4 regions of the Achromobacter sp. AONIH1 genome follow, and region 3 is predicted to be linked to each of the others. Evidence: predicted binding sites of a transcription regulator. Region 3 holds the regulator's gene; each other region holds the start of a gene.
The links. Region 3 encodes FNR, which switches genes on or off when oxygen is low (the NO sensors DNR and NnrR bind a similar motif). Its sites were predicted from a motif close to TTGATNNNNATCAA; they were not measured.
Positions count from the first base shown of each region.

Region 1: the regulator FNR is predicted to act here: its motif matches at 4,621-4,634, upstream of C2U31_RS20180 (universal stress protein).
Region 2: the regulator FNR is predicted to act here: its motif matches at 6,576-6,589, upstream of C2U31_RS20585 (universal stress protein).
Region 4: the regulator FNR is predicted to act here: its motif matches at 5,131-5,144, upstream of C2U31_RS05985 (OmpW family protein).

Region 1 covers NZ_CP026124.1:4,400,332-4,408,283, reverse strand. The annotation lists gene C2U31_RS20200 (hypothetical protein) at 1-363, shown strand, start outside; gene C2U31_RS20195 (NRAMP family divalent metal transporter) at 360-1,664, opposite strand; gene C2U31_RS20190 (phosphoketolase) at 1,627-4,011, opposite strand; gene C2U31_RS20185 (universal stress protein) at 4,054-4,479, opposite strand; gene C2U31_RS20180 (universal stress protein) at 4,738-5,574, shown strand; gene C2U31_RS20175 (nickel/cobalt efflux transporter) at 5,704-6,849, opposite strand; gene C2U31_RS20170 (metal-sensing transcriptional repressor) at 6,864-7,151, opposite strand; gene rpiB (ribose 5-phosphate isomerase B) at 7,302-7,739, shown strand.
Region 2 covers NZ_CP026124.1:4,497,426-4,505,377, reverse strand. The annotation lists gene C2U31_RS20620 (PQQ-dependent sugar dehydrogenase) at 1-294, shown strand, start outside; gene C2U31_RS20615 (glutathione S-transferase family protein) at 299-937, shown strand; gene C2U31_RS20610 (DMT family transporter) at 944-1,846, opposite strand; gene C2U31_RS20605 (DUF423 domain-containing protein) at 1,946-2,323, opposite strand; gene C2U31_RS20600 (alcohol dehydrogenase) at 2,472-3,533, opposite strand; gene rocF (arginase) at 3,583-4,536, opposite strand; gene C2U31_RS20590 (MetQ/NlpA family ABC transporter substrate-binding protein) at 4,758-5,591, shown strand; gene C2U31_RS20585 (universal stress protein) at 5,680-6,516, opposite strand; gene C2U31_RS20580 (FUSC family protein) at 6,623-7,952, opposite strand, start outside.
Region 3 covers NZ_CP026124.1:5,410,623-5,418,574, forward strand. The annotation lists gene C2U31_RS24735 (FAD/NAD(P)-binding oxidoreductase) at 1-688, shown strand, start outside; gene C2U31_RS24740 (DUF1641 domain-containing protein) at 685-1,119, shown strand; gene clpB (ATP-dependent chaperone ClpB) at 1,275-3,881, opposite strand; gene C2U31_RS24750 (gamma-glutamylcyclotransferase) at 4,021-4,494, shown strand; gene fnr (fumarate/nitrate reduction transcriptional regulator Fnr) at 4,591-5,319, shown strand; gene C2U31_RS24760 (hypothetical protein) at 5,328-6,482, shown strand; gene C2U31_RS24765 (MFS transporter) at 6,652-7,952, shown strand, end outside.
Region 4 covers NZ_CP026124.1:1,283,657-1,291,608, reverse strand. The annotation lists gene C2U31_RS05995 (glutamate synthase-related protein) at 1-3,492, shown strand, start outside; gene C2U31_RS05990 (glutamate synthase subunit beta) at 3,501-4,967, shown strand; gene C2U31_RS05985 (OmpW family protein) at 5,207-5,845, shown strand; gene C2U31_RS05980 (LysR family transcriptional regulator) at 5,941-6,804, opposite strand; gene C2U31_RS05975 (YbfB/YjiJ family MFS transporter) at 6,869-7,952, shown strand, end outside.

The DNA of each region.
Region 1 (7,952 bases), 1.0 Mb from region 3:
ATCGAGGCGGGCGGCGAACGCACCTATTACAACGTTATCGCCGGTCCGCCCGGGGCCATACTCGGCCTGGACGACAAGTCCCTCGTCCTGTTCTTTTCGACACAGGACGCGCTGCAGACGTTCCTGGCCGCGCCGGGCTGGGTGGAGGGCGAGAACGGCGCCATCCAGATCCTGGACGAGCAGGCCCTGACGGGGCCACGCGGTCCGGCGCCAGGACCGATCGCCGGTTTCATCCTGGCCGACGACCATCTGGCGCGCGGACTGTCCCTGTCGGGCAGCCTGTTCATCAAGGTGCCGATGTTCCTGTGCAGCGACGCGTCGGCCGCCTGCGCCGCCGACGGCGCGATGCCCCAGGGGCGCTAGAGCGTGGCCAGCATGGCGACGACGACGAGCGCCATGACGCCCGTGGCGCTCCAGCCCGCCAGGCGCAGGCAGGGACCGATGACATGCGCGCCCATGACCTTGGGCCGCGACGCCAGCAGCATCATCACGCTCATGATGGGCAGCGCGATCACGCCATTGCACACCGCCGCCCAGAACAGTTCCGCCACCGGATCGAGCGGGGTGAAGCACAGCGCCACTCCGCCCATGGTGGCCGCGCCGATGATCGCGTAGAAGGCCGCGCCCTCGCCCTTGTCCAGACGGGCGTCCAGGCTGCCCGGCCAGCCGGCGGCCTCGGCCACGGCATAGGCGGCCGACCCCGCCAGCACCGGCACGGCCAGCAGGCCGGTGCCCACGATGCCCAGGCAGAACAGCGCGAAGCAGAAGTCCCCGGCCAGCGGCCGCAGCGCCTCGGCGGCTTGCGCGGACGTCTGGATAGCCGCGCCGCCGTCCGCGTGCAGCGTGGCGGCGGTGGCGAGAATGATGAAAAAGCCAATCAGGTTCGAGAAAGTCATGCCAACCAGGGTATCCGCGCGGATGCGCCGCAACTGTGCCCGCAGGCCGGCCCCGGAGCGCGGCCGCCCATCATGGCCGGACTCCATCTCCAGGGCGGCCTGCCAGAAGAACAGATAGGGACTGATGGTGGTGCCGAACACCGCGACGATCATCAGCAGCGCATCGTGGCCGAGCGCCAGGCCGGGCAGGGCGGTCTCGCGGATCAGGGCTGGCCAGTCCACCTCGACGGTGAAGGCGACCGCGACATAGGCCAGCAATGCCAGCGTCAGCCATTTGAGCCAGCGCACGTAGGCCTGATAACGCATGTACACCTGCAGCGTCAGGCTGAGCGCGCCGAAACCCGCCGCATACAGCCCTACCGGCCCTCCCGCGACCAGATGCACCGCCTGCGCCATCGCGGCGATATCCGCGGCCAGGTTGAGCGTGTTGGCCGTCAGCAGCAGTCCGACCACGGCCCACAGCACTATTGGCGGAAAATCGCGCTTGATGTTGGCGGCCAGGCCGCGCCGCGTAACGCAGCCGATGCGCGCGCTGACGAGCTGGATCGCGACCATCAGCGGCAGCGTCAGCGGCATGGTCCACAGCATCGCGTAGCCGAACTGCGCGCCGGCCTGGGAATAGGTGGCGATGCCGCTGGGATCGTCGTCCGCCGCGCCGGTGATCAGGCCGGCGCCCAGCGCGGGCGGGCCGATGGGCGCGGGCTTGCGCCGGCGCGCGCGAGCCCGCCCGTCACGCATTCTCCAGCCCTTGGTCGGGCCACCGGCCATTGCGAATCTCTTCCGGATCCAGGCCTTCGGCGCGCGCCTGGGCCAGCTGCCGGTCGCGCTGCGCAAGCAGGCGCTCGCGGGCGGCCGGGGCGCAGCCACGCAGGCGCGGCACGCGCTCGAGCACATCCATCGCCAGGCTGTAGCGGTCGATGCCGTTGAGCACCGCGAGTTCGAACGGCGTATTCAGGTCTCCCTCTTCACGATAGCCATGCACGTGAAAGCCGGCATGGTTGCGCCGGCGGTAGCACAGCCGGTGGATCAGCGCGGGATAGCCATGGAAATTGAAGATCACCGGCTTGTCCGCCGTGAACAGCGCGTCGAACGCCTCGTCCGGCAGGCCATGCGGATGCACGGCCGGCGGCACCAGCGTGAAAAGATCGACCACGTTGACGAAGCGGATCTTCAGGCCGTGAAACAGGGACTTGAGCAATGCGACCGCGGCCAGCGCTTCCTGCGTGGGAATGTCGCCGGCGCAGGCCAGCACCACATCGGGCTCGTGCTGCACGAACGTGCCCGCCCAATCCCAGGCGCCGATGCCGGCCCGGCAATGGCGCGCCGCCCCGGCCGCGTCGAGGTAGACGGGGTGCGCCTGCTTGTCGGCCACGATTACGTTGACATGGCCGACCGACTGCAGGCAATGCCGGGCCACGCTCAGCAGGCAATTGGCGTCCGGCGGCAGATAGATGCGCACCACGTCGGGCCGCTTGTTGGCCGCCACGTCCAGGAAGCCTGGATCCTGATGGCTGAAGCCGTTATGGTCCTGGCGCCAGACGACCGAGGTGAGCAGCAGGTTCAGCGCCGGAACCGGGGCGCGCCACGGCGCCAGCCGCCGGGCCTTGTCCAGCCACTTCGCGTGCTGGTTGAACATCGAATCGATGACGTGCGCGAAGGCCTCGTAGGTGGCGAACAGGCCGTGCCTGCCGGTCAGCGTGTAGCCTTCGAGCCAGCCTTGCAGCGTCTGCTCGCTGAGGATTTCCATGACGCGCCCGTCCGGGGCGAGGTGGCCGCCGTCGGCATCGCCCTCCAGCCGCTGGACCATCCAGGCCTTGCCGCTGGCTTCATAGACCGCCTCCAGGCGGTTGCTGGCGGTCTCGTCGGGGCCGAACAGCCGGAAGCGGTCCGGATTTGCGCGCATCACGTCCCGCAGATAGGCGCCCAGCGCCTGCGTGGGCGACGCGTCGGCGGCGCCGGGCGCGGCGACCGGCAGGCTGTATGCGTCCGGCCCGGGCAGCGCGAGCGGACGCCGCAATGCCCCGCCATCGGCATGCGGGTTGGCGCTGACGCGGCGCGCGCCGGTCGGGGCCAGCGTCCGCAGCCCGGCCGCCAGCCGGCCCTCCTGGTCGAACAGGGTCTCGGGCTGGTAGGCGCGCAGCCAGGCTTCCAGCGCCTGCAATTCCTGCGGCCGCCCGGCAGGGTCGGCCAGCGGAACCTGGTGCGAGCGCCAGGAATTCTCCACGGCATGGCCGTCGACCCGCCGAGGCCCGGTCCAGCCTTTCGGCGTGCGCAGCACGATCATGGGCCAGCGAATCCTCGCCGGTCCGCCGCCGCCGCGCGCGCGGGCCTGGATCGCCCGGATTTCCGCCACGCACTGGCCCAGCGCGCGTGCCATCTTCCGGTGCATGGCGGGCGGATCGTCGCCAGCCACGAAACAGGGGCGATAGCCATGCCCCTCGAAGAAGGCCTGCAGTTCCGCGGGAGGGATGCGCGCCAGCAGGGCAGGGTTGGCGATCTTGTAGCCGTTCAGGTGCAGGATGGGCAGCACGGCGCCGTCGCGCGCCGGGTTCAGGAACCTGGCCGATTGCCAGGAGGCGGCCAGCGCGCCGGTTTCGGCCTCGCCGTCCCCGACCATCGCGGCGACGATCAGGTCGGGATTGTCGAAGGCCGCCCCAAACGCGTGCGACAGGCTGTAGCCCAGCTCACCGCCCTCGTGGATCGAGCCGGGCAGTTGTGGCGTGCAGTGCGAACCGATGCCGTGCGGCGCCGAAAAGTGCCGGAACAGGTGCGTCATGCCGGCCTCGTCCTGCGAGCATTCGGGATAGCGCTCCGAGTAGTGCCCGTCGAGATAGGCATGGGCCAGCACCGCCGCGGCGCCGTGTCCTGGGCCGCACACGAACATCAGGTCCAGGTCGTGCTCGCGGATGAGGCGGTTCAGATGCGTCAGCGTGAAGCTCAGGCCGGGGCACGTGCCCCAGTGCCCCAGGATCCGCGGTTTGATGTGCGCCGGCTCCAGCGGCCGGCGCAGCAGGACGTTGTCGCGCAGGTACAGCATGCCGGCGCACAGGTAATTGCTGGCCCGCCAATAGGCGTGCAGACGGTCCACTTCATTGTTGGACGGCACGGAAATCATGGCTTCCCCTGGTCTGGCCGGGCCAGCTTCCCCGCGCCGGTCCTAGTTGACCAGCACGACGGGGAGATGGACGATATGCAGCAGCTTGAGCGCCACCGACCCGAGCATGAGGCTGCCCGCCGCGCCCAGGCCGCGCGATCCCATCACGATATGGTCGCACTGTTGCTCGGCCGCGTAGGCCTTGATGGCTTCGGCGATCTTGCCGACCCGCAATCCCGACTGATACATGACGCCTGCCTTGTCCAGCGCGATCCGGGCATCGGCCAGCGCCGTCCTGGCTTCGTCCTCGTAGTACTCCTGGATCATATCGCTCGACACAAAGGCAAGCACCGTGCCCGAGACGATCGGCGGCTGCACGTTCAGCAGATGCAAGTTGCAGGCGCCATGCTCGCGGACATGGTCGATCATGTAGTGCACGGCGCGCAGCGAATTGGCGGATCCGTCGACCGGGATGAGTACATTCTTCATGGCGCCTCCAGGCGGAGCAGGATGTAGCGGGGAAGGGCAGGCATGCGCCCATCATCGCGCCGCCACGGCGCGCGCCCTTGACGGCGGTCAAGCTGGCGCGCTCTTTTGCGCCCGGCCTCGACGTTCGTCCCTGTTTTTCGCTTGACTATCGTCAACCCGGAGCCGGACCGCCGGCGCAAGATGGCAGGACAGACCAGGCCGGGCAGGGCGCGCAAGCCGGCCGCCGGCAACCCATGCAAACACGGGGAGATATTCGCCATGTTCCGCCGCATCGCCGTACATCTCGACAACGGCATCGACTGCCGCCGCCGCGTTGAATTCGCCCTGCAGATGGCTAGGCCGCACGATGCCCATCTCACCGGCATATTCGCCAGCTACATGCTGCCGCGCTACTTTTACGACGAAGGCGGCATGTGGGTCCGCGCGCTCGACCTCGTCAAGGAACTCAACACCAAGGGACGCATGGCAGTGCAGGCGGCGTTCAGCGAAGCCACGGCGCAGGCCGGCGTGGCCGCGTCCTGGCGCCAGGGCGAGGACATGCCCGCCGAGTGCGTCGTCCGGCACGCGCGTCATTCGGATGTGCTGATCCTGGGCCAGGAGAATGCCGGCGACGTGGAAGCCGCCACCGGCAACGACTTCGTTGAGCAGGTGCTGCTATCCGCCGGGCGTCCCGTCATCGTGCTGCCGACGGCGGGGTCCTTCCGCAACGCAGGCGCGCGGGTGCTGTACTGCTGGAACCAGAGCCGCGAGTCGGCCCGCGCGATCGCCGACGCGGCGCCCTTGCTGCGCGGCGCCAGCGCGCTGCGCGCCCTGACGCTGGGCCACGGGGCCCCGGCCGATCCGGATCTGCGGGCTTCCTTCGAAGACCTGGCCGCCTACTGCGCCAGCCACGGCTTTCCCCAGCTGGAGTCGGAGTTCCGCGACGCACGAGAGGCCGGCATCGGAGACGCCATCCTGAGCGCGGCCGCCGATTTCGGCGCGGACCTGATCGTCATGGGGGCATACGGACACAGCCGCACGCGCCAATGGATCATGGGAGGCGCCACGCGCTCGCTGTTGGAGGCGATGACCTTGCCGGTGTTTTTTTCTCACTAGGCGACGCCGGGCGGATGCCGGGAAAAGAGGCGGCCGTCGTTGGTTTGCATAATGCAGAGCGATGAAAGAGCATGCGCAATAGTCGTCAAGCAGCAACAAGCGGAGCGGTGCTGGCCCTCCCTTCCGACGCTAGGCGGAAGGCAGTCCAAGCCATCCATGGGCGCCAACGTAAATGCCGACTGCGATGATCAGCACACTGGACAGGTAGGGAGCCCGCCGAGCTATTGCACTGAACCAGGGAGCACGCTGGGTAACGTGCCGCACGCTAAGCGCCGCAACTGCCCCAACAGTAACCAGGGTGATGGCGAGCCCGATCGAGAAGCACAACACCAGCACAGCCCCTAAGGTGAACTCCTTTAACTGCAAACACAGGAGCAACACGGTGATGGCCGCAGGGCAGGGAATAAGACCTCCCGTCAGTCCGAACAAAGCGATCTGCCAGTTGGTCACATTCCGGTTCGCGAATCGCCGACGGATGTCGTTGGCATGCGCCAGCTGGTGGGCGTCCTGGTATTGCTCAGCCGCGACATCCAATCCGCGCAACGGTTCGTGAATGTGATCGTGCTGGTGGTTATCTGGCTCCAGGAACGCGACGTCATAGCTGTGGACGCGGCCACCGTGAGTCAACGCCAGGCGTGCAATGAACTCATGAGGTTCCGGTACCTGTTCCAGTGACTCCAGGTAGCCATCCTTCTGCACGAACAGGAACACCTGCTGACGGCCATCGGTTCGTTCGGTTGTCAGCGTCACATCCTCTGCCTGACAGTGACTCCCTCGCAGGTTGGTCAGACGCCACCGAGGAGGTACGCCGTCCTCGAACACTTCGAGGGCGACGCGGCCGTGCCCGGTGTCGACCTCGTATCGCTCCAGACCGTGGGTGTGCCCGTCGTGCTCATGATTGTGATGGGAGTGGTCGTGCGCGTCGCCATGCTGTTCCCGCCAGGTTCGCCAGAACATCCAGGCCGCGATCAGCACGATGACCGCGCCCGAGGCCAGCTGGAAGTAAGGCTCCAACGCCTCGGCAGCCACGCCTCGCCATAAATACATGCCGCCCAGTCCGATGCCCCACACGATCAGCGTGTGCGAAATGGTCGCGGTGACGCCCAGCAGCACGGCCTGCCACACCGTCCCCCGGATCGCGACGATGAAGGCGGCCATCATCGTCTTGGAATGGCCGGGCTCCAGGCCGTGCAGGGCGCCCAGCAGGATGGCGCTGGGAATGAAGAGCCAGGCGTGCGATGCACCCTGGGCAAGCAGCTTGGCAAACGACAACATGGGAGAAATGGCCCCTAGAGGTACTTGGTGATCTCTTTGAATTCGTCGATGGTGCGCTGCTTGTCCACGTCCAGATCGCCCACGGCGTCTTGCAGGCAATGATCGATGTGGTCCTGGATCAGGATCTTCTTGGCCTGCGAGATTGCCTTTTCGACGGCATGCAGCTGTTGGGCCAGATCAAGGCAGGGACGATGCGCTTCCATCATCTGCAGGATGCTGCCCAGATGGCCTTGTGCCCGCTTGAGTCGCTTGGCGACGGCATCGTGATGGTGGTGGGGATTGGTTTTTTCCATGTCGCGCATCATATCCCCCCCGGGGGGATATGAACAGGAAGGCCATGAGGCTGGCATGGGATCGGAGCCTGGGATGCACCAGCGGCGAGCCGGCTGGAACGGGCACGCCACAATACAATCCACGCTCCAGAAGACACCACTGAACCAGCGAGACCAGTCATGCAGATCGCCATTGCGTCCGACCACGCCGGATACGAACTGAAGGAACAGCTCAAGAGCGCATTTGGCGACATCGATTGGCTGGATCTGGGCACGGATGGCGAAGCGTCGGTGGACTATCCCGATTTCGGCTTTGCCATGGGCGAGGCGATCACTGGGCGGAGAGCCGCGCAGGGCATCGTCATCTGCGGATCCGGCATCGGCATTTCCATTGCCGCCAACCGGTATCCGGCGGTGCGGGCGGCCTTGTGCACGGACGCCACCATGGCGCGCCTGAGCCGCCAGCACAACGACGCGAACGTGCTGGCGCTGGGCAGCAGGATCGTCGGGCTCGAGGTCGCGTGCGATTGCGTCCGGGCATTCCGGGATACGCCATTCGAAGGCGGACGCCATCAAAGACGGGCGGACAAGCTGGGAAGCGTGAATAAAGCGGATTGAAGCGGCGCCAGCCCGACGGGGAACACGGGGACTAAGCCGGCAAAGCGCGGCTGCAGGGAGGCACTGCCCGGAATCCGCATAATTCGTACTTTACATAATACACATTATGCGCATTACGGGTATAAACAATAGAGACGGGATCCTGTCAGCGTTCCACGCTTTCGACCCGCGATCCAAACGCTGTCTCCATCTCCCTACGGATTCGCCGCCCGG
Region 2 (7,952 bases), 910 kb from region 3:
GGCATGGAGTCGCCGCTGTATTGGTGGCCGAAGTCGCCCGCCATCAGCGGCATGGCGTTCTACGACGCGCCCAGGTTTCCGGCCTGGCGTCATTCGCTCTTCATCGGCGCGCTGGCCGAGCGTAATCTGATCCGGCTGACGCTGGACGGCGACAAGGTGGTGGCGCAGGAACGCCTGCTGGGCGAGCGCGGCAAGCGGATCCGGGACGTGCGGGTCGGACCGGACGGCCATGTGTATGTATTGACGGACGAATCGCCGGGCGAGCTGCTGCGCATCGCGCCGGCGGGGGGATGAAGCCATGAAGACCTACGAACTGATCGGATCGGCCGGCTGCGGTTCCGCCATCGTCGAGATGGCGCTGGCGCTGGCCAATGTGCCGTACACGCTGGAAGACGTGCCTTACCTGAAGCCGGGGCCGCAGCGCGACCGCCTGCTGCGCCTGAATCCGCTAGGCCAGGTGCCGACGCTGGTGACGCCGGACGGTGAGGTCATGACAGAAAGCGCGGCCATGATCCTGCATCTGCACGACGTGGCGCCGCAGGCCGGCCTGGCGCCGTTGCCCGACCAGCCCGAGCGCGCGCGCTTCCTGAACCTGCTGATCCGGTTGGTCGCGGCCATCTATCCTACCTTCACCTATGGCGACAATCCGCCGCAATGGACCACGGAAGGCGCGCCCGCCGACCTGCTGCGCGAGCGCGTGCACACGCGCCGCGCCGAACTGTGGCAGGAGCTGGAGCGGCAGGCCGGCGCGCCGCACATGCTGGGCGAGCGGTTTTCGGCGCTGGACCTGTACGTGGCCGTGATGACGCGCTGGCGTCCGGGGCCGGCCTGGTTTGAATCGGTCTGCCCGGCCTTGACGGCGGTGGCGCGCGAGGCGGGACGCAATCCGGCCGTGGCTCGCGCGCTGCGTCGCAACTTCCCTCCGCCCACCGAATAGCGCGCCTCAGCGCTTGCCGCGGCGCGGCTTCGAGCGAGCCTCGCGCAAGGCGATGTAGATGCCGCTGCCGGCGATGAAGGCGGCGCCCAGATAGGCCAGCGCGTCGGGCGCCTCGCGCCAGAACACCCAGCCCAGCACGGTGGCCCAGATCAGGCCGGTGTAGTCGAACGGCGCCACCACGGAGGCCGGGGCGATGCGGAACGCCTGCGTGATCAGCGTCAGCCCCAGCGTGCTGAACAGCGCCACGCCCGCGAAATAGGGCAGGTCGCCGATGGCCGGCGCCTGCCAGACCCAGGGCAGGGTGAGGATGCTGCACAGGAACTGGCCGGCCACGATGTAGAAGGTGGTGGTGAGCATGCCTTCGCTGGGGCTGATGCCGCGCGCCGTGGTCATCATGACCGCGTACAGCATCGCAGTGGTCAGCGGCAGCAGCGTGGCGGCCTGGAATGCATCGGTGCCGGGCCGCACGATGATCAGCACGCCTGCGAAGCCCGCCAGCACCGCCAGCCAGCGGCGGCTGTCGACGCGCTCTTTCAGCACGAACACCGACAACGCCGTCACGAACAGCGGCGCGGCGAAGGCGATCGCCGTCGCCTCGGCCAATGGCAAGGAATTCAGGCCGAGGTAGAAACAACAGGCCGACACCACGTTGATCGCGCCGCGCGCCAGGTGCAGGCGCAGATGCCCGGTGCGCAAGACGCGGCGGCCGCCCAGCCATAGCGCCAGCGCCGTGACCACCGGCAGGGCGATCAGCGCCCGCAGGAACAGGATTTGCAGCGGGTGATAGCTGGCGCCCAGCCACTTGGCGTTGGCATCGCTGAGCGTAAGGAAGAAGATGCCGGCCATCACACAGGCGATGCCGGCGGCGGCGGAAGAGGGACGGGCGGTAGGCAGGGTGGCGGAGGACATGGGCGGGAGCAGCGGATCACGGCGATTCCTGGCGCCGTACGAAGGGAGGGCTTGGATGCAGGGCGCCAGCGCAAGGGCCGGCGCGAGCTGGCCGGGCGTTCAGCCCTGGCTGCGGTAGGCGGCCAGCGCAACCATGGCCCAGGAGGCCAGGAAGGCGACGCCGCCCAGCGGCGTGACCGCGCCCAGCCAGTGCGTGCCGGTCAGCGCGAGCAGATACAGGCTGCCGGAAAAAAGCACGATGCCGGCGAACATCACCAGACCGGCGGCCGACAACAGGGGCGAGCCATAGCGCGCGCCGAGCAGGGCGACCGCCAAAATGCCCAGCGCATGGATCAGATGGTACAGCACGCCCGTCTGCCAGACGGCGAGCAGCTCGGGGCTGACGATGCGCTTGAGCCCGTGCGCGCCGAAGGCGCCCGCGCCCACGGCCACCATGAGGTTCAATGCCGCGAGTATCGTGAGCTGCCGGTCTGTCATTGCTGGTCCTGGGTTCGAAGAGTCGTTTGGGCGGAGCCGCCGGTGCCTATGATATGGCATTCGGCGCCGGCGCTCTGCGCGCCGGCGATCGATCCGGCTTGCACCCCGCCGCCACGTCCGTTCGCCTGGCCGCGGCAGGCGCTGGCGCTCAAGCCGTCGTGAGCACCGCGCGGCCCACCACCTTGCCGGCCCGCAGCGAGGCCAGCACGCTGTCGGCCTGGTCCAACGCGTAGCGGTGCACCGGCATGGGCGGGACCTTGCCTGCGCGCACCAGTTCCATCAGCTCCTTCAATTCGGCCAGGTTGCCGACGTAGCTACCGATGATGGACAGCGCCTTCATGGGAATCAGCGCGATCGGCCACGTCGAGCCGCCGCCGAACAGGCCCACGATGATGAGCTTGCCGCCCTTGGTCAGGAAGTCGAAGGCCAGCGAAGTGGTGGCAGGCGCGCCCACCAGGTCGATGGCGGCCTGCGCCGGCTTGCCGCCGGCTGCCTTGATGATCTGCTGCGCCGCGTCCGGCGCCGCGCCGTCGACGGCCGCCAGCGCGCCTGCCTCCAGCGCCGCCTGGCGCTTGGCGGGGTCGATGTCCACCACGATGGCGCCGGCGCCGCCGAGCGCCTTGATGAGCGTCAGGCACATCAGTCCCAGGCCGCCCGCGCCGAAGATCACCACGGGATGCTGGCGGTAGGTCTGCTCGCCGATCTTCTTCAGCGCGGCATAGGTGGTCAGGCCGGAGCAGGCGTAGGGCGCGATCTGCGCCGGGTCCAGGTCGCCGATGTCGATCAGGTAGCGGGAGTGCGGCACGAGCACGTGGTCGGCGTAGCCGCCGGCGCGGTGCACGCCCAGGCAGGCCGGGGCCATGCAGTGGTTCTCCTGGCCCGCCTGGCACGACGGGCAGTTGCCGCAGCCGATCCAGGGATAGACCAGGTAGTTGCCGCCGGGCCGCAGGCCGGTCGCGTCGGGGCCGGCCGACACCATCGCGCCGACGGTTTCGTGGCCCATGGTGAGCGGCAGCGTAACGCCGCGTTCCTTGAGCGACAGCGTGCGCCCCTGACCCAGGTCGTAGCCGCCTTCCCAGAGATGGATGTCGCTGTGGCAGACGCCGGCGGCACGGACCTTGAGCAGCACCTGCGCGCCTTGCGGCACGGGCGTGGGCTGGTCCATTTCCTGCAGCGGGGCGCGGAAATCGACCACGCAATAGCACTTCATGGCATGTCTCCTTTATGGCTTGCTTGTTGTCGACCGGAAGAGGGGAGCGTCAGGCGTCGCGCCGCATCAGCGTGGACTTGCCGAACAGGCTTTCGATCAGGTCCACCGCCAGTTCGGCGGTCTTGTTGCGCACGTCGAAAGCGGGATTCAGTTCGACCACGTCGAGCGAACGCATCAGCCCGGTGTCGGCGATCATCTCCATGCAGAGCTGGGCCTCGCGGTAGGTCGGTCCGCCAGGCACGGTGGTGCCCACGCCGGGCGCGATCTCGGGGTCCAGGAAATCCACATCGAAGCTGACATGCAGGTGCGTGTCCTGGTCCAGGCCCGCGAGCGCGGCCTGCATGGTGGCGCGCATGCCCATTTCGTCCAGGTAGCGCATGTCGAACACTTCCAGCCCGGCCTCGTGCACCAGCCGCTTTTCGCCAGGATCCACGCTGCGTATGCCGATCTGGCGCACCCAGGCGGCCTCGATGTCGGGATGATGGCCGGACAGGCCGGTGATCTCCGCCGGACCGTAGCCGCACAGGCAGGCTACCGGCATGCCATGGATATTGCCGGTGGGGGTAAGCGCATGGGTGTTGAAATCAGCGTGCGCGTCCAGCCACAGCACCCGCAGTTTCTTGCCGGTGTCGCGGCAATGGCGCGCCACCGCGCTGATCGAGCCGATGCCCAGGCAGTGGTCGCCGCCCAGCAGGATGGGCAGCTTGCCCTGGCGCAATTCGGCATGCACCGCGTCGTGGACCGCGCGGTTCCAGGCGGCCACTTCCGCCAGATGGCGGTAGCCGTCGACGGGAGGCTGCCAGGGATTGGCCGGGCCATACAGATTGCCGCGGTCCTCGACCTCGAAGCCCTGGGCCTCGATGACCGGACCCAGGCCGGCGACGCGCAGGGCTTCCGGTCCCATGGAGGCGCCGCGCGCGCCGGCGCCGATGTCGGTGGGCGCGCCGATCAGCGCGATGCCGCGCGGCAGGGAAGGGGTGGTCGGCTTGGCGGTTTTCTGCACGGGGCGGACTCCGGAAAGGAAAGACAGAATCAGGCGGCGGATGGAGCCGCCGCCGGCCCAGCGCCGGCCTGGCCGGCTTGGTGGACACATCTTAGCGCCGTCGCGCCCGCGCCCGCATTGCCATGGCGTGACAGAGGGCATTGCCATGGCGCGGCGGGCGTTTGGGGCACAATGGACCGAAAGCCGGCAGCGCTGGCGTCCATTTTTTCATATTCATGCCCATGATCCGCTTGTTCCCGCCCCTTCTTTCCTTCCTGCGGCCCCGTCTTGCGGCCGCGCTGGCGCTGGCCGCCATGGCTTGCGCGCTTCCTGCCGCTGCCCAGCAGAAGCCGCTGCGCATCGGCGTGGTTCCGGCCCTGGCCAACGAGGCGACCGAGAAAGCCATCGCGCTGGCCGCCCGGCAAGGGCTGGAGGTCAAGCTGGTGGAGTTCAATGACTGGGTGCTGCCCAATATCGCGGTGGCCGATGGCTCGGTGGATGCCAATTTCTTCCAGCACGAGCCGTTCCTGCAGGTGTTCAATGCGCGCCGAGGCGTGAAGCTGGTGCCGATCGCCTATGGCTATTCGACCATCATCGGTCTGTATTCCAAGAAGCTGAAGCGGGGCGAGCCGCTGCCCGAGGGCGCCACCGTCGCGGTGCCGAACGATCCGGTCAACACCGGCCGCGCCTTGCTGCTGCTGCAGTCCATGGGATTGATCGGCCTGAAGCCCGGCGTGGGCAACATGGCGGCGGTGGAAGACGTGACGCTCAATCCCAAGCGCCTGAAATTCGTGCCTGTCGAAGGCGCGCAATCGGCCCGCACCTTCGATGACGTGACGGCTTCGGTCACGTATCCCTCCTTCGCCAGGCAGGCCGGCCTGAGCGAGCAGGACTGCCTGGGTTTCGACAATAACAGCCCCGATTCCGTTCGCCGCTACGCGATCCGCTGGGTCACCACGCCCGAGCGCGCCAACGATCCGAGGCTGCTGAAATTCATCGCCATCTATCAGGAATCTCCCGAGGTCAAGGCCACGTTGCGGCGGCTGTATGGCGACCTGATCGTCTTTCCCTGGTAGCGCGGCGCGGCGGAGCATCCGAGCCCAAACCCACTCGCCGACAGCAAGAAAGCCCCTGCCTGGGCAGGGGCTCGGGCACGGCAGGCGCTCAGTGCGAGAACATGATCGGCACGGTCATGGTCTTCAGGATCGAGGCGGTCGCGCCGCCCATGGCCCATTCCCTGAGCTTGCTGTGACCGTAGGCGCCCATGACGATCAGGTCGGCGCTGTAGTCGGCCGCCGCGTTGAGGATGGTGCTGCCGACGCCCACGCCCTTGATGTCGCGGCGCACGTGCTCGGGCCGAGGCATGCCCTGGGCCTCGCAGTAGCTGGCCAGGTCGTCGAAGCTGGCCGATCCGACGCCCCGCGTGGCCGCGCCTTCGTCCATCGTCAACACGACCAGGTGGTCCGCCATGCGCAGCACCGGCGCGGCATCCGCCAGCGCGCGGGCCGATTCACGGCTGCCGTCCCAGCAATACAGCACGCGCTCGCCGATCACCGGGAAATGGCCGCTGGAGGGCACGACCAGGACCGGCCGGCCAGCGGTCAGCAGGGTCTGCTCGACGAATTCGTTCTCGTGGGCAGCCTCGACATCGTCGCGGTTCAGCTGGCTGACGATGATCAGGTCGCTGACGCGTCCGTGCAGCGCCACGCTGGCGCTGGGCGAGGTGTCGTCGCTGCGGACCTGAGCGGGGATGTCCGCCTGCGAGGCCGCCGCCAGGAACGCATTCTGGACGCTATCGCGGCCTTGTGCCTGCAAGTCCTTCATGACATTCAGCGCCCGGGACATCAGCACGGATTCGCCGTAGTAGTACTGCGGCGGAGCGGAGGTGGCGTAGATGCCGACCAGTTCCGCCTGGTGGCGTTTGGCCAGGCCGATGGCTGCCTGGGTGCGGCGCTTGCAGTCGAAACCCTGGTCCAGATGGACGGAAATGCGGCGGTACATAGAGCCTCCTGAGTGAACTTGCGTTGGCGCTATCGTTGCGCGTTCGCGCCGACCGGCGCTTGATGCACGTCAAGCCGGCCTCAGTTTGCCCCGTCCGGCGCAAGCTCTAGGCCTGTTGGAGCTTGTCGCGCAGCTGCTGGACCTGCCGCGCCTGGCGGGCGATGCGTTCCAGAGGGGGCGGCAGACCGGGTTGCGCCAGACCCACCGCCGACGGCACCGGCATGACCCGGCCGCCGGGTTCCGGTTCGCCGTCGCGCGGGTGCAGCGCCCGCGCCAGGGTTTCGCCGTAGTCGCGCAGCGCGGATGCCGCTTCGCTGTCGGCAGGCAGCCCGGGCTGGATTTCCAGCACGGTGCCGGCGGCGGTCACCCGGCGCATGGCATTGAGCAGGGCTTCCGCCGTGTCGACCTTGCTGTCGCGGTGCAAGGGGTTCTGCTGCAGCCGTTCCAGTGACGCCTGGGCATTGTCGGCCGCCAGGCAGGCCTGCCGGCGCAGCTCGACGATGCGCCGCGGCGACTCCGCCGCCTCGCCGCTCTTTTCCCGAACGAGCGCCAGCACATAGTCGGCATGTCGCTGCAGCGCGCGCGCCAGCGCACCGGCCAGCTCGCGGGGCGCCTTCTCGGGCCACAGCAGAAAGCCGATCAGCAGCGCCAGCACGGCGCCCAGCACGCTGTTGAAGGCGCGCAGCGCGGCCAGTTCCGGTTCGTGCAGGTCCGGCTGCTGGATATGGCTGACCAGCACGAACTGCGAGGTCAGGAAGAACGTGAACAGGGCGTAGTTCACCGTGCGCGCGGCGAACGTGCCGAGCGCGATCGGCAGCACGGCCAGCGCGACGGAAAGCGGCGTGCTCAGCAGCAGGCCCAGCAAAGAGGCGCCGATCGCGCCCGCGACGCTGCCCAGCACGCGTTCCACGGTGCGCTGCCAGGTGGCGGCGAAATAGGGTTGCAGGATGAAGACCAGGGTCAGCGACATCCAGTAGCCGTGGTTGACGGCGAAGCTGCGCGACAGGGCGACGGCCAGCGTGGCGCCGATGCCCACGCGCAAGGCATGGCGCAGGGCGTCAGACTCCAGTCGCAGGTTCTGGCGCAGCGTGTTCCAGGCTTGCCGCGCCGGCGCGGCGGCCGAGCTGGATGCCGCGCCGGCCGGCAGCTCGGCGGCGTCGAACAGGGCCTGCCGGACGGACTGGGCGGACTGTTGCAGCCGGTCCAGCACCGGAATGACGCTGGCCAGCTCGGGCGCGTGCGCGAGCGCGGGGCCGCGAAGTTCGCGCAGATCGGCGCCGTAGCGTTCCAGCCGTTCGCGCAGGCGATCCGCCTGGCGCGCGTCGGCGGCATCGGAGGTGCCAGCGATGGCATTGCATACGCTGGCGTAGCGGTGCAAGGCGTGGCACAGGTGGGCGCCGGCATTGCGTCCCAGCCAGCGCGGCGCGTTCGATTCG
Region 3 (7,952 bases):
CGCCCCCATCGAGACCACACTGATGCTGGACGACTACCTGCGGCGTCGCGGCGTGCGCGACAAGGTGGAAATCGTCTACACCTACCCGACCACCTCGCAGCTGCTGCGCAACTGCCTGTTCCTGCAGCGCCCGACCTGCGAGGTGCTGCCCGGCATCTTCGAACAGAAGGGCATCCGCTTCCAGCGTGGCTTCACGCTGTCGCGGGTCGATCCGGAACGGCGCATCGCGTACTCGGAGGAAGGCGGCGAACAGCCCTTCGACATCCTCATGGCCACGCCGCCGATACGCGCCGTGGACGTGGTGCTGGAGTCGGGCGTGTCGCAGGCCGAGAACAACGAGGGCTGGCTGCCGACCGACCACGAGACCCTGAAGGTCTACGGACTGGAGAACGTCTACGTGATCGGCGACACGGTCGACCTGCCGGTCAGCAAGGCCGGCGGCTCCTGCCACAACCAGGCGCCGGTCATCGCCAACAACATCGCCGGCGAGATCCGGTTGGGCCAGGTCTGCAGCGCCTATGACGGCCGGGTGCAGGCGGTGGCCCAGATGGGCCTGAACGCCGGCATGCCGCTCTGGTACGACTACACCCACGACGTGCTGCCCACGCCGCCCACCAAGCTCGGCGGCCTGCTGCGCCACGGCTTCAATCGCGGCCTGTACTGGGCCGTCGCAAGGGGAATGCTATGAACGCGCCACACGAAGGAACCGCCGCGCTGCCCGCCGACACGCCCGCGTCCGCCCCTTTCCTCGGCGGCGGGCCGGGCGCGCGCGCCCTGGCCGACCGGCTGGGCCTGCTGGCCGAGGCCGGCCGGCTCGACAACATCGCCGACCTGCTGTCGCTGGCCTCGGACCTGGTGGACCTGCTGGACCAGTCCATGGTGGAAAAGCTGGCGCTGCTGTCCGAGCAGGCCACCAGCGCGGCCTGGATCGCCGCCAATACATTGCGCGACGCCCACGCCCGCACGCTGCGGGAAGAACGGCCGCCCAGCCTGACGGGCCTCATCGGCCTGCTGCGTGACGAGGACACGCGGCGCGGCATGGCCGTGGCGCTGCGGGCGCTGCAGACGCTGGGCCGGCAGATGAAGGCCCAGCGGCAGGACTACGCGGACGCCTCGTAGGCCGCGCTGGCGCATCGAGAGCCCGCGCGAGAACCCGCGCGCGGGGGAGCGGCCCCGCCTCGCATGCGAGGCGCGTAAAAAAACCCCGGCGGCTCGGGTTTGAGCCGCCGGGGTCGTGTCGGCGCGCGGCAGGCTCCCGCCGCGCCCGGCCCCGCTTACTGCAAGGTGCGCGTGAAGACGAACTTGCCGTCCTGCCAGTCCACCGGCACCACGTCGCGCGGACCGAACTGGCCTTCCAGGATCAGCCTGGCCACCGGGTTCTCGATCTGCTGCTGGATCGCGCGCTTGAGCGGCCGCGCGCCGAACACCGGATCGAAGCCCGAACGCGCCAGCTCGGCCAGCGCGGCCTCGGTCACTTCCAGCCGCATCTCCTGCCGTTCCAGGCGCTCGCCCAGGCGGCGCAGCTGGATGCGGGCGATGGACTCGATGTGCTGCGCTTCCAGGCCGTGGAACACCACCACCTCGTCGATGCGGTTCAGGAACTCGGGCCGCAGCGTCTGCTTGAGCTCGTCCCACACCACTTCCTTGACCACCTCGTAGGGCTTGCCGGCCAGGCTCTGGATGTGATGCGAACCCAGGTTCGAGGTCATCACAATGACGGTGTTGCGGAAGTCCACCGTGCGGCCCTGGCCATCGGTCAGGCGACCGTCGTCCAGCACCTGCAGCAGCACGTTGAAGACGTCCGGATGGGCCTTTTCCACTTCGTCCAGCAGCACCACGCTGTAGGGCTTGCGGCGCACGGCCTCGGTCAGGTAGCCGCCCTCTTCATAGCCCACGTAGCCCGGAGGCGCGCCGATCAGCCGCGCCACCGAGTGCTTTTCCATGAACTCGCTCATGTCGATGCGGATCATGTGCTCTTCGGAGTCGAACAGGAACTCGGCCAGCGCGCGCGTCAGCTCGGTCTTGCCCACGCCCGTGGGGCCCAGGAACAGGAACGAGCCATAGGGCCGCGACGGATCCGCCAGGCCGGCGCGCGAACGCCGGATGGCGTCGGACACCAGGCGCACGGCCTCGTCCTGGCCCACCACGCGCTTGTGCAGGTATTCCTCCATGTGCAACAGCTTCTCGCGTTCGCCCTGCATCATCTTGGACACCGGGATGCCGGTGGCGCGCGACACGACCTCGGCGATTTCCTCGGCGCCGACGCGGGTGCGCAACAGGCGCGGCCGGCCCTCATCGCCCTCGGCCTCGGTGGCGGCCTCGGCCGCGCCGATCTCGGCGGCCTTCAGGCGCGCCTCCAGGTCGGGCAGCTTGCCGTACTGCAGCTCGGCCAGCTTGTCGAACTGGCCCTTGCGCTGCAACTCGGCCATCTCGGCGCGCACGCCATCGATCTCTTCCTTGATGGCCTGCGTGCCCTGCACGGCGGCCTTTTCAGCCTTCCAGATTTCCTCGAAGTCGTTGTACTCGCGTTGCAGCTTTTCGAGCTCGTCCTCGATCACGCCCAGGCGGCGCTTGGAGGCATCGTCGGTTTCTTTCTTGACGGCCTCGCGCTCGATCTTGAGCTGGATGATGCGGCGGTCGAGCTTGTCCATCACTTCCGGCTTGGAATCGATTTCCATGCGGATGCGCGCGCCGGCCTCGTCGATCAGGTCGATGGCCTTGTCGGGCAGGAAGCGGTCGGTGATGTAGCGGTGCGACAGCTCGGCCGCGGCCACGATGGCCGGGTCGGTGATCTCGACGCCGTGGTGGATCTCGTAGCGTTCCTGCAGGCCGCGCAGGATGGCGATGGTCGATTCCACGTCGGGTTCGTCGACCAGCACCTTCTGGAAGCGGCGCTCCAGCGCGGCGTCCTTCTCGATGTACTTGCGGTATTCGTCCAGCGTGGTCGCGCCGATGCAATGCAGCTCGCCGCGCGCCAGCGCGGGCTTGAGCATGTTGCCGGCGTCCATCGCGCCCTCGGCCTTGCCGGCGCCGACCATGGTGTGCAACTCGTCGATGAAAACGATGTTGCTGCCATCGTCCTGCGCCAGTTCCTTCAGCACGGCTTTCAGGCGCTCTTCGAATTCGCCTCGGAACTTGGCGCCGGCCAGCAGCGCGGCCAGGTCCAGCGACAGCACGCGCTTGCCGCGCAGCGTCTCGGGCACTTCGTCGTTGACGATGCGCTGCGCCAGGCCTTCGACGATGGCGGTCTTGCCGACGCCGGGTTCGCCGATCAGCACGGGATTGTTCTTGGTGCGGCGCTGCAGGATCTGGATGGTGCGGCGGATCTCGTCGTCGCGACCGATCACCGGATCGAGCTTGCCCTGGCGGGCGCGCTCGGTCAGGTCCATCGTGTACTTGGACAGGGCCTCGCGGTTGGACTCGCCCTCTGCGGCGGACACCGACTCGCCGCCGCGCACGGCGTCGATGGCGGCTTCCAGCGCCTTCTTCTGCAGGCCGGCTTCCTGCAGGATGCGGCCGGCCGGGCCTTTGTCGTCGGCCAGCGCCAGCAGGAACAACTCGCTGGCGATGTAGGTGTCGCCCCGGCGCGCGGCTTCCTTGTCGGTGCGCGTCAGCACGCCCTGCAGCTCGCGGCCGACCTGGACGTTGTCATCGCCCTGCACCTGAGGCAGGGACTTGAGCGCCTGCTCGATGGCCGGCTGCAACCGGTTCACGGCGACGCCGGCGCGCGCCAGCAGGCTGCCGGCCCCGCTGTCGGGATCGGACAGCAGCGCGGACAGCACATGTATGGGCTCAATGTAGGGATGATCGTTGCGGGCGGCCAGGCTCTGGGCGTCCGCCAATGCCTGTTGGAACTTGGTGGTAAGTTTGTCGAATCGCATAGTGGTCGTTTGGCTTGTTGAGGAGCCTGACCGATGCATCGCCGGCTGGCTCGATGACCTGAATATGCGGCCGGGACGGGGAATTTCAATACCCTGCCGGCCTTGCGGACTCTATCGACGTGCGGCAACCTGAGGAATCATGAGCATATACGTTTTTGTCTACGGCACGCTACGCGCGGGCGAGATCAACGACCTGGAGCGGACCGCCTCCGACCGTGGACTGCCGGCGGTACGGCGGGTCGGCGCGGCCAGCGTGCCGGGCCGGCTGGTCGACTTCGGCGCCTGGCCCGGCCTGATTCCCGTGGCTGACGGGCGTCGCGTCCTAGGAGATATCTATCAGGTCGAGCCGGCCCATATCCAATTGATGGACGAGATCGAGGACTACCATCCCGGCCGGCCCGGCTGCTTCCTGCGCCGCGACGTGCTGGCGCGCCTCGCGCAGCCGGGCCCGGACGGCGCGGAGCTGCCCTGTCAGTACTACCCGATAGATCCCGCGCGGCGTGGCGCCGCCAGCGACATCGCGGCCGTCGATCACGTCACGGACTGGGTCGTTTACCGCCACGCGGGGAACGCTCGCGCGGCGTCCCTGTCCAAGGACGCCGCGAGCGCGTAAGACACCCGTAGTAACAACGGACTACAATACCAATTGTCATCACGCTTCATGCCCGCATCGGCTACCCGCCGCTCGACGGGCGCTATAGAGGTCAATATGCAAAAAAGGGTCCCCGTAGCCCCAGATGCCGCCCATTGCTCCACGTGTATGCTGGGACACGTGTGCGTGCCCGTGGGCATGGCAGCCGCCGAAGTAGAAAAGCTGGACGAACTGGTGAAGGAACGCGTGCGCCTTGAAAAGGGCAAGACGCTGTACTCGCTGGATCACCCCCTCGATGCGGTCTATGGCGTGCGCTTCGGCAGCCTGAAGACGCAGCTCGAAGACGCGACTGGCCAGATCCAGATCACCGGTTTCCACCTGCCCGGCGAGATCGTCGGCATGGACGGCATGCTCGAGGGCAAGCACGTGTCGGCCGCCGTCGCGCTGGAAGACTCCGAAGTCTGCGTCATTCGCCTGAATGAAGTCGACCGCGTCGCCACCCACCTGCCCTCGCTGCAGCAGCAGTTCCGCCGTCTGATGAGCCGCGAGATCACGCGTTCGCACCAGATGCTGGCCTCGCTGGGTTCGATGCGTTCCGAGCAGCGCCTGGCGGCGTTCCTGTTGAACCTGTCGCAGCGCTACGCCTCGCTGGGCTATTCGTCCACCGAGTTCGTGCTGCGCATGAGCCGCGAGGAAATCGGCAACTACCTGGGCCTGACGCTGGAAACGGTAAGCCGGCTGTTCTCGCGCTTCGCGCGCGATGGGCTGATCCGCATCAACCAGCGCGAAGTCCGCATCCTCGACCAGCCTGCGCTCAAGCAGCTGCTGGGCCAAGAAAGCTGCTGAAGCCGCCCATGCGCCGCGCGCGCGCCTTCCTGCCGGCCGCCAGCCTGATGCTGGCGGCGTTGATGGCCCCGCTGGCGGCCGCCGCGCAGACGCCCCTGCCCGATCCCTACGACTACGACGAAGCCACGCCCGCGCCCAAGCCGGCCAAGCCGGCGCGCTGGCAGACCGTCGAGCTGGGCAAGCCGGGCCATCGCTACAAGATCCCGGTCTACGCCAACCGTCCGCTGGGCAAGGGCGAACTGGCCGACATCAAGCAGGTGGTGGTGGTGATCCACGGCGTCAAGCGCGACGCCGACCGCTATTACGAATACGTGGCCGACCTGCTGGAACGCAATCCGGAGCGCGCGCGCGACACGCTGGTGCTGGCGCCGCGTTTTTCCGGTTCCATCGATTCCGGTTTCGCCGGCATGGCGGCGTGGCGCAAGGCCAGCTGGGAAGAAGGCGAGGACAGCGTGCAGGCCGCCGGCCGGCCGGCGCCGGTCAGCTCGTTCCAGGTTCTGGATGACCTGCTGCGCAGCCTGGACGACCGCCAGCGCCTGCCCGCGCTGGCCGGCATCGTGCTGGCCGGCCATTCCGGCGGCGCGCAGCTGGTGCAACGCTACGCCGTGCTGAACAACGTCGACGGCCCGCTGCGCCGCGACGGGCTGGCGCTGCGCTACGTGATCGCCAATCCCTCTTCCTACCTGTACCTGACCAACGAGCGGCCACGCCCGGACGGCAAGGGCTACGCGCCCTACGAACGCGGCATCTGCCCCACCTACAACCAGTACAAGTACGGCACCGACAAGCTGCCCGCCTACGCGCGCGGCCAGGAGGAATCCCGGCTGTTCGTGCGCTACGCGGCGCGCGACGTCACCTACCTGCTAGGCGGCGCCGACAACAACCCCGAGCACCGGCTGCTGGACAAGACCTGCGGCGCCGAAGCCCAGGGCTCCACGCGACTGGCGCGCGGCACCGCCTACCTGCAATACGAGTTCCTGCTCGCGTCGCGCGGCGGCAAGCCGGTCACGCTGCACCGCGCCGGCTACGAAGTGCGCGGCGTGGGCCACGACGGCAAGAACATGTTCGGCTCGGAATGCGGCGCCCAGGCCCTGCTGGGCGAAGGCGCGCGCGGGACGGACAAGGCCGCGCCCTGCGAGCCGATCAAGCCGCGCGGCAAGTAGCGCCCGCCAGGCACCGTCCAGGGCGCCCTCCAATCATGACAGCAAGCTGAACGATGGCGCGGCGGCGCGTGCAATTTCGCGCGGCCGGGAGCAATATAGGGACATGCTGGCGGCGGCGCGCTTGCGGCCGCGCCGGCGTTTCCCATTCCGGCAAGCAGCAAGGACCGCCATGACGCACACGCATCTGGATGTCGCCGACGCGAAGCGCCGCATCAAGGCCATTTTCGTCGGCTCCATGGGCAACCTGGTCGAGTGGTACGACTTCTACGCCTACACCGCCTTCGCGCTGTACTTCGCCCCCGCCTTCTTCCCCTCGCACGATCCCGTCGTCCAGCAGCTCAATGCCGCCACGCTGTTCGCGGCCGGCTTCATCGTGCGGCCGCTGGGCGGCTGGCTGTTCGGGCATATCGCGGACCGGCACGGCCGGCGGCTGTCGCTGATGGTGTCGGTGGGCATGATGTGCGTGGGCTCGCTGATCATCGCACTCACGCCCACCTACGCCTCCATCGGCCTGGCCGCGCCGGCGCTGCTGGCGCTGGCGCGCGTGATCGAGGGGCTGAGCCTGGGCGGGGAATATGGCGCCAGCGCCACCTACCTGACCGAGATCGCCGACGCCGAGCACCGCGGCTTCTATTCCAGCTTCCAGTATGTGACGCTGATCGGCGGCCAGCTCAGCGCGATCCTGGTGCTGTTGCTGCTGCAGAACGTGTTCCTGACTCACCAGCAGCTGGTGGATTGGGGCTGGCGCATCCCCTTCGTGATCGGCGCGCTGCTTGCCATCGTGACCGCCTTCATGCGGCGCGACATGCCCGAGACCGACTCCTACAAGGCCGCCAGCAAGACCCAGCCGCGCACCAGTTCGCTGCGCGGCCTGCTGAAGTACCCGCGCGAGGTGGCCATCGTGGTGGGCCTGACGGCGGGCGGCACGGCGGCCTTCTACACCTTCACCACCTACATGCAGACCTTCGTCCGGCAGACGGCGGGGTTCTCTGACATCGTCACCACCTATGTGATCGCCGCCTCGCTGATCTTCGCGCTGATCCTGCAGCCGCTGTATGGCGCGCTGTCCGACCGCATCGGGCGCAAGCCCTTGCTGGTGTTCTTCGGCGTCGCGGGCGCGCTGCTGACCGTGCCCATCCTGTACACGCTGGCGCAGACGCGCTCGCCCTTCATCGCCTTCCTGCTGATCTGCGGCGCCTGGGTCTTCACGGCCGGCTACACCTCGATCAACGCCGTGGTGAAGGCCGAGCTGTTCCCGACCAACATCCGCGCCACCGGCGTGGCCGTGCCGTATGCGGTGACCGTGTCGATCTTCGGCGGCACGGCGCCCGCCATCGCCCTGTGGTTCAAGCAGCAGGGGCATGAGCAATGGTTCTATTACTACCTGGCCGGCGTGATCTTCCTGTCGCTGCTGGTGTACGCGACCATGCGCGACACGCGCCGCGAATCGGCCATGCACCGACATGAATA
Region 4 (7,952 bases), 2.5 Mb from region 3:
CTGTCCATCCCCGAAAACCGCATCGTCAAGAAGTGGCGCCTGCAGCCCGGCAAGATGTTCCTGATCGACCTGGAACAGGGCCGCATCATCGACGACGCCGAGATCAAGCTGCAGCTGGCCAACAGCCGCCCGTACCGCCAGTGGATCGAGCGTCTGCAGATCAAGCTGGAATCGCTGCCGGCCCCGCGCCAGGCCCATGTGGCCACGCAATCGTCCGTCTCGCTGCTGGACCGCCAGCAGGCCTTCGGCTGGACCCAGGAAGACTACAAGTTCATCCTGGAGCCCATGGCCACGACCGGCGAGGAAGTGATCGGCTCGATGGGCAACGATGCCCCGCTGGCCGTGCTGTCGGACCGCGCCAAGCCGTTCTACAACTATTTCCGCCAACTGTTCGCGCAGGTGACGAACCCGCCGATCGACCCCATCCGCGAACAGCTGGTGATGTCGCTGGTGTCCTTCATCGGCCCCAAGCCGAACCTGCTGGACATCAACAACGTCAACCCGCCGCTGCGCCTGGAAGTGTCGCAGCCGGTGCTGGACTTCGCCGCCATGGCGCAGATCCGCGACATCGAGCAGGTCACGGGCAAGAAGTTCCGCAGCTATGAGCTGGACATCACCTATCCGGCCGCCTGGGGCCCCGAGGGCATCGAGGCCCGCGTGGCCGCGCTGTGCGCGCGCGCCGTGGACGCGGTGCAAAGCGGCTACAACATCCTGATCGTGTCCGACCGCCTGGTCGACGGCGAGCGCGTGGCCATCCCCGCGCTGCTGGCGACCTCGGCCGTGCACCAGCACCTGATCCGCGCCGGCCTGCGCACCAACGCCGGCCTGGTGGTGGAAACCGGCTCGGCCCGCGAAGTGCATCACTTCGCGCTGCTGGGCGGCTACGGCGCCGAGGCGATCCATCCCTACCTGGCGCTGGAATCGCTGGGCAAGATGAGCGATCCCGAAAAGGCCGTGAAGAACTTCGTCAAGGCCATCGGCAAGGGCCTGAACAAGGTCATGTCCAAGATGGGCATCTCGACCTACATGTCCTACACCGGCGCGCAGATCTTCGAGGCCGTGGGCCTGCAGAAGGCGCTGGTGGACAAGTACTTCACCGGCACCGCGTCCAACATCGAAGGCATCGGCATCTTCCAGGTGGCCGAGGAAGCGCTGCGCCAGCACCGCGCCGCGTTCGGCAATGACCCGGTCCTGGCCAACGACCTCGAAGCGGGCGGCGAATACGCCTACCGCGTGCGCGGCGAAGAGCACATGTGGACGCCGGATTCCATCGCCAAGCTGCAGCACGCCTCGCGCCAGAACAACTACCGCACGTACAAGGAGTACGCGCAGATCATCAACGACCAGAGCCGTCGCCACATGACGCTGCGCGGCCTGTTCGAGTTCCGCTTCGACCCGTCGCGCGCCATCCCGCTGGACGACGTCGAGCCGGCCAAGGAGATCGTCAAGCGCTTCGCCACCGGCGCCATGTCGCTGGGCTCGATCTCGACCGAGGCGCACTCGGTGCTGGCCGTGGCCATGAACCGCATCGGCGGCAAGTCCAACACCGGCGAAGGCGGCGAGGACGAGCTGCGCTACCGCGCCGAGATGCGCGAAGGCAAGAGCACCATCAAGGACGGCGACACGCTGGCCTCGGTGCTGGGCGCCGACCGCATCGAAGCCGACGTGCCGCTCAAGAAGGGCGACTCGCTGCGCTCGAAGATCAAGCAGGTGGCCTCGGGCCGCTTCGGCGTGACGGCCGAGTACCTGTCCTCGGCCGACCAGATCCAGATCAAGATGGCCCAGGGCGCCAAGCCCGGCGAAGGCGGCCAGCTGCCCGGCCACAAGGTCTCGGAATACATCGCCAAGCTGCGCTACTCGGTGCCGGGCGTGGGCCTGATCTCGCCCCCGCCGCACCACGACATCTACTCGATCGAGGACCTGGCCCAGCTGATCCACGACCTGAAGAACGTCAACGCCAAGGCCTCGATCTCGGTCAAGCTGGTGTCGGAAGTGGGCGTGGGCACGGTGGCCGCTGGCGTGGCCAAGGCCAAGGCCGACCACGTCGTGATCGCCGGCCATGACGGCGGCACGGGCGCCTCGCCGGTGTCATCCATCAAGCACGTCGGCACGCCCTGGGAACTGGGCCTGGCCGAGACGCAGCAGACGCTGGTGCTGAACCGCCTGCGCAGCCGCATCCGCGTGCAGGCCGACGGCCAGATGAAGACCGGCCGCGACGTGGTCATCGGCGCGCTGCTGGGCGCCGACGAATTCGGCTTCGCCACCGCGCCGCTGGTCGTCGAAGGCTGCATCATGATGCGCAAGTGCCACCTGAACACCTGCCCGGTGGGCGTGGCCACGCAGGATCCGGTGCTGCGCCAGAAGTTCCAGGGCAAGCCCGAGCACGTCGTCAACTTCTTCTTCTTCATCGCCGAGGAAGTGCGCGAGATCATGGCCCAGCTGGGCATCCGCAAGTTCGACGATCTGATCGGCCGCGCCGACCTGCTGGACATGCGCTCCGGCGTCGAACACTGGAAGGCCAGCGGCCTGGACTTCACCCGCGTGTTCCACCAGACCCAGTCGGACGCCGATGTGCGCCAGACCGAAGAGCAGGACCACGGCCTGGCCGGCGCGCTGGACCACCAGCTGATCGAGCGCAGCAAGCCCGCGCTGGAACGCGGCGAGAAGGTGTCGTTCATCGTGCCGGTGCGCAACCGCAACCGCACCATCGGCGCCATGCTGTCCGGCGCCGTGGCGGCGCGCTACGGCCACGACGGCCTGCCCGACGACACCATCCACATCCAGTGCAACGGCACCGCCGGCCAGAGCTTCGGCGCGTTCCTGGCGCACGGCATCACCATGGACCTGGTGGGCGAAGGCAACGACTACGTGGGCAAGGGCCTGTCCGGCGGCCGCATCATCGTGCGCTCGCCCAATGACTTCCGCGGCTTCGGCCCCGACCACATCATCGCCGGCAACACCGTGCTGTACGGCGCGCTGGCGGGCGAGGCCTTCTTCAACGGCGTGGCCGGCGAACGCTTCGCCGTGCGCAACTCGGGCGCGGCCACCGTGGTGGAAGGCACCGGAGACCACGGTTGCGAGTACATGACGGGCGGCACGGTCGTGGTGCTGGGCGCCACCGGCCGCAACTTCGCGGCCGGCATGTCCGGCGGCGTGGCCTACGTCTGGGATCCGGAACGCACGCTCAAGCAGCGCGCCAACCTGTCCATGGTCGAACTGGAAGCCGTGGTGCCGCACGCCGAGCAGCAGGCGCAGAACGGCATCGACACCTGGCACAGCGCGCAGCGCGGCGGCGAGCGCGAGACGGACGAGACCATCCTGCGCCGCCTGGTGGAAGACCACTTCCGCTACACCGGCAGCTTCCGCGCCCGCGAGATCCTGGGCGACTGGGAAGCGGCGCGCGGCAAATTCGTAAAGGTCATGCCGACGGACTACCGCCGCGCATTGGGTGAAATGTGGCGTGCAGCCAACCCGCAACAACTGGCTGCGTGAGGGAAATCATGGGAAAGATCACCGGATTCATGGAATACCAGCGCCTGCAGGAGGCCTCCGAGGCCCCGCAGAAGCGGCTGAAGAACTGGCGCGAGTTCGTGCTGCACCTGAACGACGACCAGGCCAAGCAGCAGGCGGCGCGCTGCATGGACTGCGGCATCCCGTTCTGCAACAACGGCTGCCCGGTCAACAACATCATCCCGGACTGGAATGACCTGGTGTACCGGCAGGACTGGCGCCGCGCGCTGGACGTGCTGCACTCCACCAACAACTTCCCGGAGTTCACCGGCCGCATCTGCCCGGCGCCGTGCGAAGCCGCCTGTACCCTGAACATCAACAGCGACGCGGTCGGCATCAAGTCCATCGAGCACGCCATCATCGACAAGGGCTGGGCCGAGGGCTGGGTCACGCCGCAGGTGCCGGCGCGCAAGACCGGCAAGAAGGTCGCGGTGGTGGGCTCGGGCCCGGCCGGCCTGGCCTGCTCGCAGCAGCTGGCGCGCGCCGGCCATTCCGTGACGCTGTTCGAAAAGAGCGACCGCATCGGCGGCCTGCTGCGCTACGGCATCCCCGACTTCAAGCTGGAAAAGCACCAGATCGACCGCCGCATCTCGCAGATGGAAGCCGAAGGCGTTGAATTCGCGCCGTCGACCTACATCGGCAATCCCAGCGACGCGGCCGCCGACGGCCTGACGGTGCGCACGCCCGAATCGCTGATGGCCGAATTCGACGCCGTCGTCATGACCGGCGGCTCCGAAACCCCGCGCGACCTGCCGGTGCCGGGCCGCGAGCTGTCGGGCGTGTACTACGCCATGGACTTCCTGCGCCAGCAGAACAAGGCCGTGGCCGGCGACCGCCTGACCAACCAGACGCTGGCCAAGGGCAAGCATGTGGTGGTGATCGGCGGCGGCGACACGGGCTCCGATTGCGTGGGCACCAGCAACCGCCACGGCGCGGCCTCGGTCACCCAGTTCGAGCTGATGCCGCAGCCGCCCGAGTCCGAGAACAAGAGCATGACCTGGCCCTACTGGCCCCTGAAGCTGCGCACGTCCTCGTCGCACGAGGAAGGCTGCGAGCGCGACTGGTCCGTGACCACCAAGCTGCTCAAGGGCAGCAACGGCAAGGTCGAGAAGCTTGTCGGCGCGCGCGTCGAATGGTTCAAGGACGAAGCGACCGGCCAGATGAAGATGCGCGAGGTCGAAGGCTCGGAATTCGAGATCAAGGCCGACCTGGTGCTGCTGGCCATGGGCTTCGTATCGCCGGTGCAGACCGTGCTGGACGCCTTCGGCGTGGACCGCGACGCGCGCGGCAACGTGCGCGCCAACACCGACGACTACCGCACCAGCGTCGAGAAGGTGTTCGCCGCCGGCGACATGCGCCGCGGCCAGTCGTTGGTGGTATGGGCCATCCGCGAAGGCCGCCAGTGCGCGCGCTCGGTGGACGCCTTCCTGATGGGATCCAGCGATCTGCCGCGCTGATCGGCCGGGACCGGCCTGCACGGCCCCCACGCCGCCCCGCGCCGTCCAGGCGCGGGGCGGCGTTTCATTTGCGCGCCTGCCCCCCAAACCGCGCGCGCGATCCACGCAGGGCAGCGCGCCGTGTTGCGGCGCGACCACGCGATTCCCGACATCCCGGTAGGGTTTGATTCCTGTCAAGCCTGCCGGCGCCAGGGTTTGAGAACCTGTCGTCTCACCCCACGGAAAGATCGGAGAAGAAAATGTTTTCGAAGCTCGGGCGCGTCCGCGCCACCGCCATCGCCGGCCTGCTGGCCGCCGGCGCCTTCGCCGTCCCCGCCCATGCCCACGAGGCCGGCGATGTGCTGCTGAAGGTCGGCGTCACGCAGGTCCGCCCCGACTCCAACAACGGCAGCGTGCTCAACGGCGGCGTCAAACTGGACGTGAACAACAACGTCCGTCCCAGCTTCACCGTGACCTACATGGCCACGCGCAACATCGGCATCGAACTGCTGGGCGCCTGGCCCTTCCAGCACGACATCCGTGGTGGCGGCCTGGGCAAGATCGGCTCGACCAAGCACCTGCCGCCCACGCTGAGCCTGCAATGGCACATCCTGCCGGACAGCATGGTGCAGCCCTACATCGGCGTCGGCCTGAACTACACGCACTTCTTCGACACCAAGGCCGAAGGGGCGCTGGACGGCTCGAAGCTGAAGCTGAAGGATTCGTGGGGCGTGGCCGCGCAACTGGGCGCGGACATCAAGATCAGCGAGCGCTGGTTCATGAACGCGGACATCCGCTACATCGACATCAAGTCGAAGGTCAGCCTGAACGGCGAACGCATCGGCACCGCGAAGATCAACCCGTGGGTGGCGACGCTGGGCGTCGGCTATCGCTTCTGATCGGGACGCACGCATCAAGCAAGAACGCGCGGGCCACATGCCCGCGCGTTTTTTTTGGCGCTCGCAGCATGGCCGTCGCGCGACCGCCTGACGCCTCAGGCCGCCAGTTGATCGCGCAGCGCCTGCACCGCCGGCGTGTCGTCATCGACCCGCCACACCAGCCGGGTGCGCGCGGCTCCGTACTTGCCCGGCAGGTCGCGCACCCGCAGCGCGGTCTGCCCGCCCAGCACATCCAGCACGGAGCGCGGCACGATGGCCACGCCCGTACCGGCCGCCACGCAGGCGACGATCGCGTGATAGGACGCGAACTCCATCACCTTGCCCGGCGCCACGCCTTCGCGGCCGAGCCAGGACTCCAGGATGCGGCGATAGGAACAGCCGGACGCGAAGGCGATCACCGTGTGATCGGCCAGCGCCCGCGCGTCGGCGATCTCGGGCCAGGCGCGCGGCGAAATCAGGACCAGCGTTTCGGCGAAGGCCTCGGTTGACGCCAGTCCCTCGGCGGGAAAGGGCTCGGCCACGAAGGCCGCTTCGAGTTCGTAGTCGCGCACCTTGGCCGCCAGCGCGGCCGAGGTGCCCGTGACCAGCTCGATGCGCACCTGCGGCCAGGCCGCGTGGTAGGCCGCCAGCACCGGCGGCAACCGGGCCGCCGCCGTGCTTTCCATGGTGCCCAGGCGCAACGTGCCGCGCGGCGCGCCGTCGCGCACGGCCTGCTGCGCCTCGGCCGACAACCGCAGCAGACGGTCGGCGTAGGACAGCAGCACGCGGCCCTGGTCCGACAGCACCAGGCGCCGGTTCTGGCGGCGGAACAAGGGCGCATCCAGTGCAGCCTCCAGCTGCTTGAGCCGGGTGGACACGTTGGACTGCACACGGTTCAGCTGGGCGGCCGCGCGCGCCACGCCACCTTCATCGGCCACCGCCTTGAAAATCTGCAGTGCGTCCAGATCCAAATTTCTCATTTAAAGAACCTATGTTCTTAATAATTCACTATTCAAGATATTAGTACAGTCGTAGAGTGGGCTCATGTCAAGCCATGCCCAGCCCCTCGTCCCCGCCCGCAGCGCCGTCAGCCTCGCCTGGCCGGCCGCGCTGGCGCTGGCCGCGCTGATGGGCATCGGCCGCTTCGCCTTCACGCCGGTCTGGCCGCTGATGGCGCACGACGCCGCGCTCTCGCTGGAACAAGGCGGCTGGCTGGCCTCGGCCAACTACGCGGGCTACCTGCTGGGCGCGTTGATCGCGGCCGCGTGGCCGCCGCGCCGGCCGCTGGCCGCGCTGGGCGCCAGCCTGCTGGCGGTGGCGGCGCTGACCCTGGCCATGCCGCTGCCCCACTCCGTGGCGGGCTGGGCCGCGCTGCGGCTGGCGGCCGGCTGGGCCAGCGCGCTGGGCTTCATCTGCGTGGCCTCATGGCGGCCCGCGCGGGCGGGCGACCCGATCGAGCCGGCCGCGTCCGCCGTGGTCTATGCGGGCGTGGGCGCCGGCATCGCGGCGACCGGGCTGGCCTGCCTGGCCCTGATGGCGGCCGGCGCCACGGCGGCGCAATGCTGGGTGGCGCTGGGCGCGCTGGCGCTGGCCTTGTCGATGGCCGCCTGGCCCAGACTGCGCGCGGCGCTGCCGGCCACCGCCGCGTCCGCCCGCCCATCCAACCGGGAACCGCTGCCGCGCGGCATGGCGGGACTGGCGTTGCACTACGGCGTGTTCGGCATCGGCTACATCATTCCCGCCACCTTCCTGCCCGCCATGGCCAAGGAAGTCATGCCCGATCCGGCGGTGTTCGGCTGGGCCTGGCCCCTGTTCGGACTGGCCGCCGCGCTGTCCTGCCTGATGGTGCCTAAGCTGGCGCGCCGGCACGGCGAGATCCGGATCTGGCGCGGCGCGCAGGCGGCGATGGCGCTGGGCATGGCGGTGGCGGCGCTGCGGCACGACCTGGCCGCCGTGATCGTGGCGGCGCTGCTGGTGGGCGGCACCTTCATGGTCATCACCCAGGCCGGCATGGTGGCGGCCCGGCGCCTGGCGGGCGCGGCCGCGCCCCGTGCCGCCGCCCTGATGACGGCGGCCTTCGCCGCCGGCCAGATTGTCGGCCCGCTGCTGGCCGCCTGGACGGCGCGGC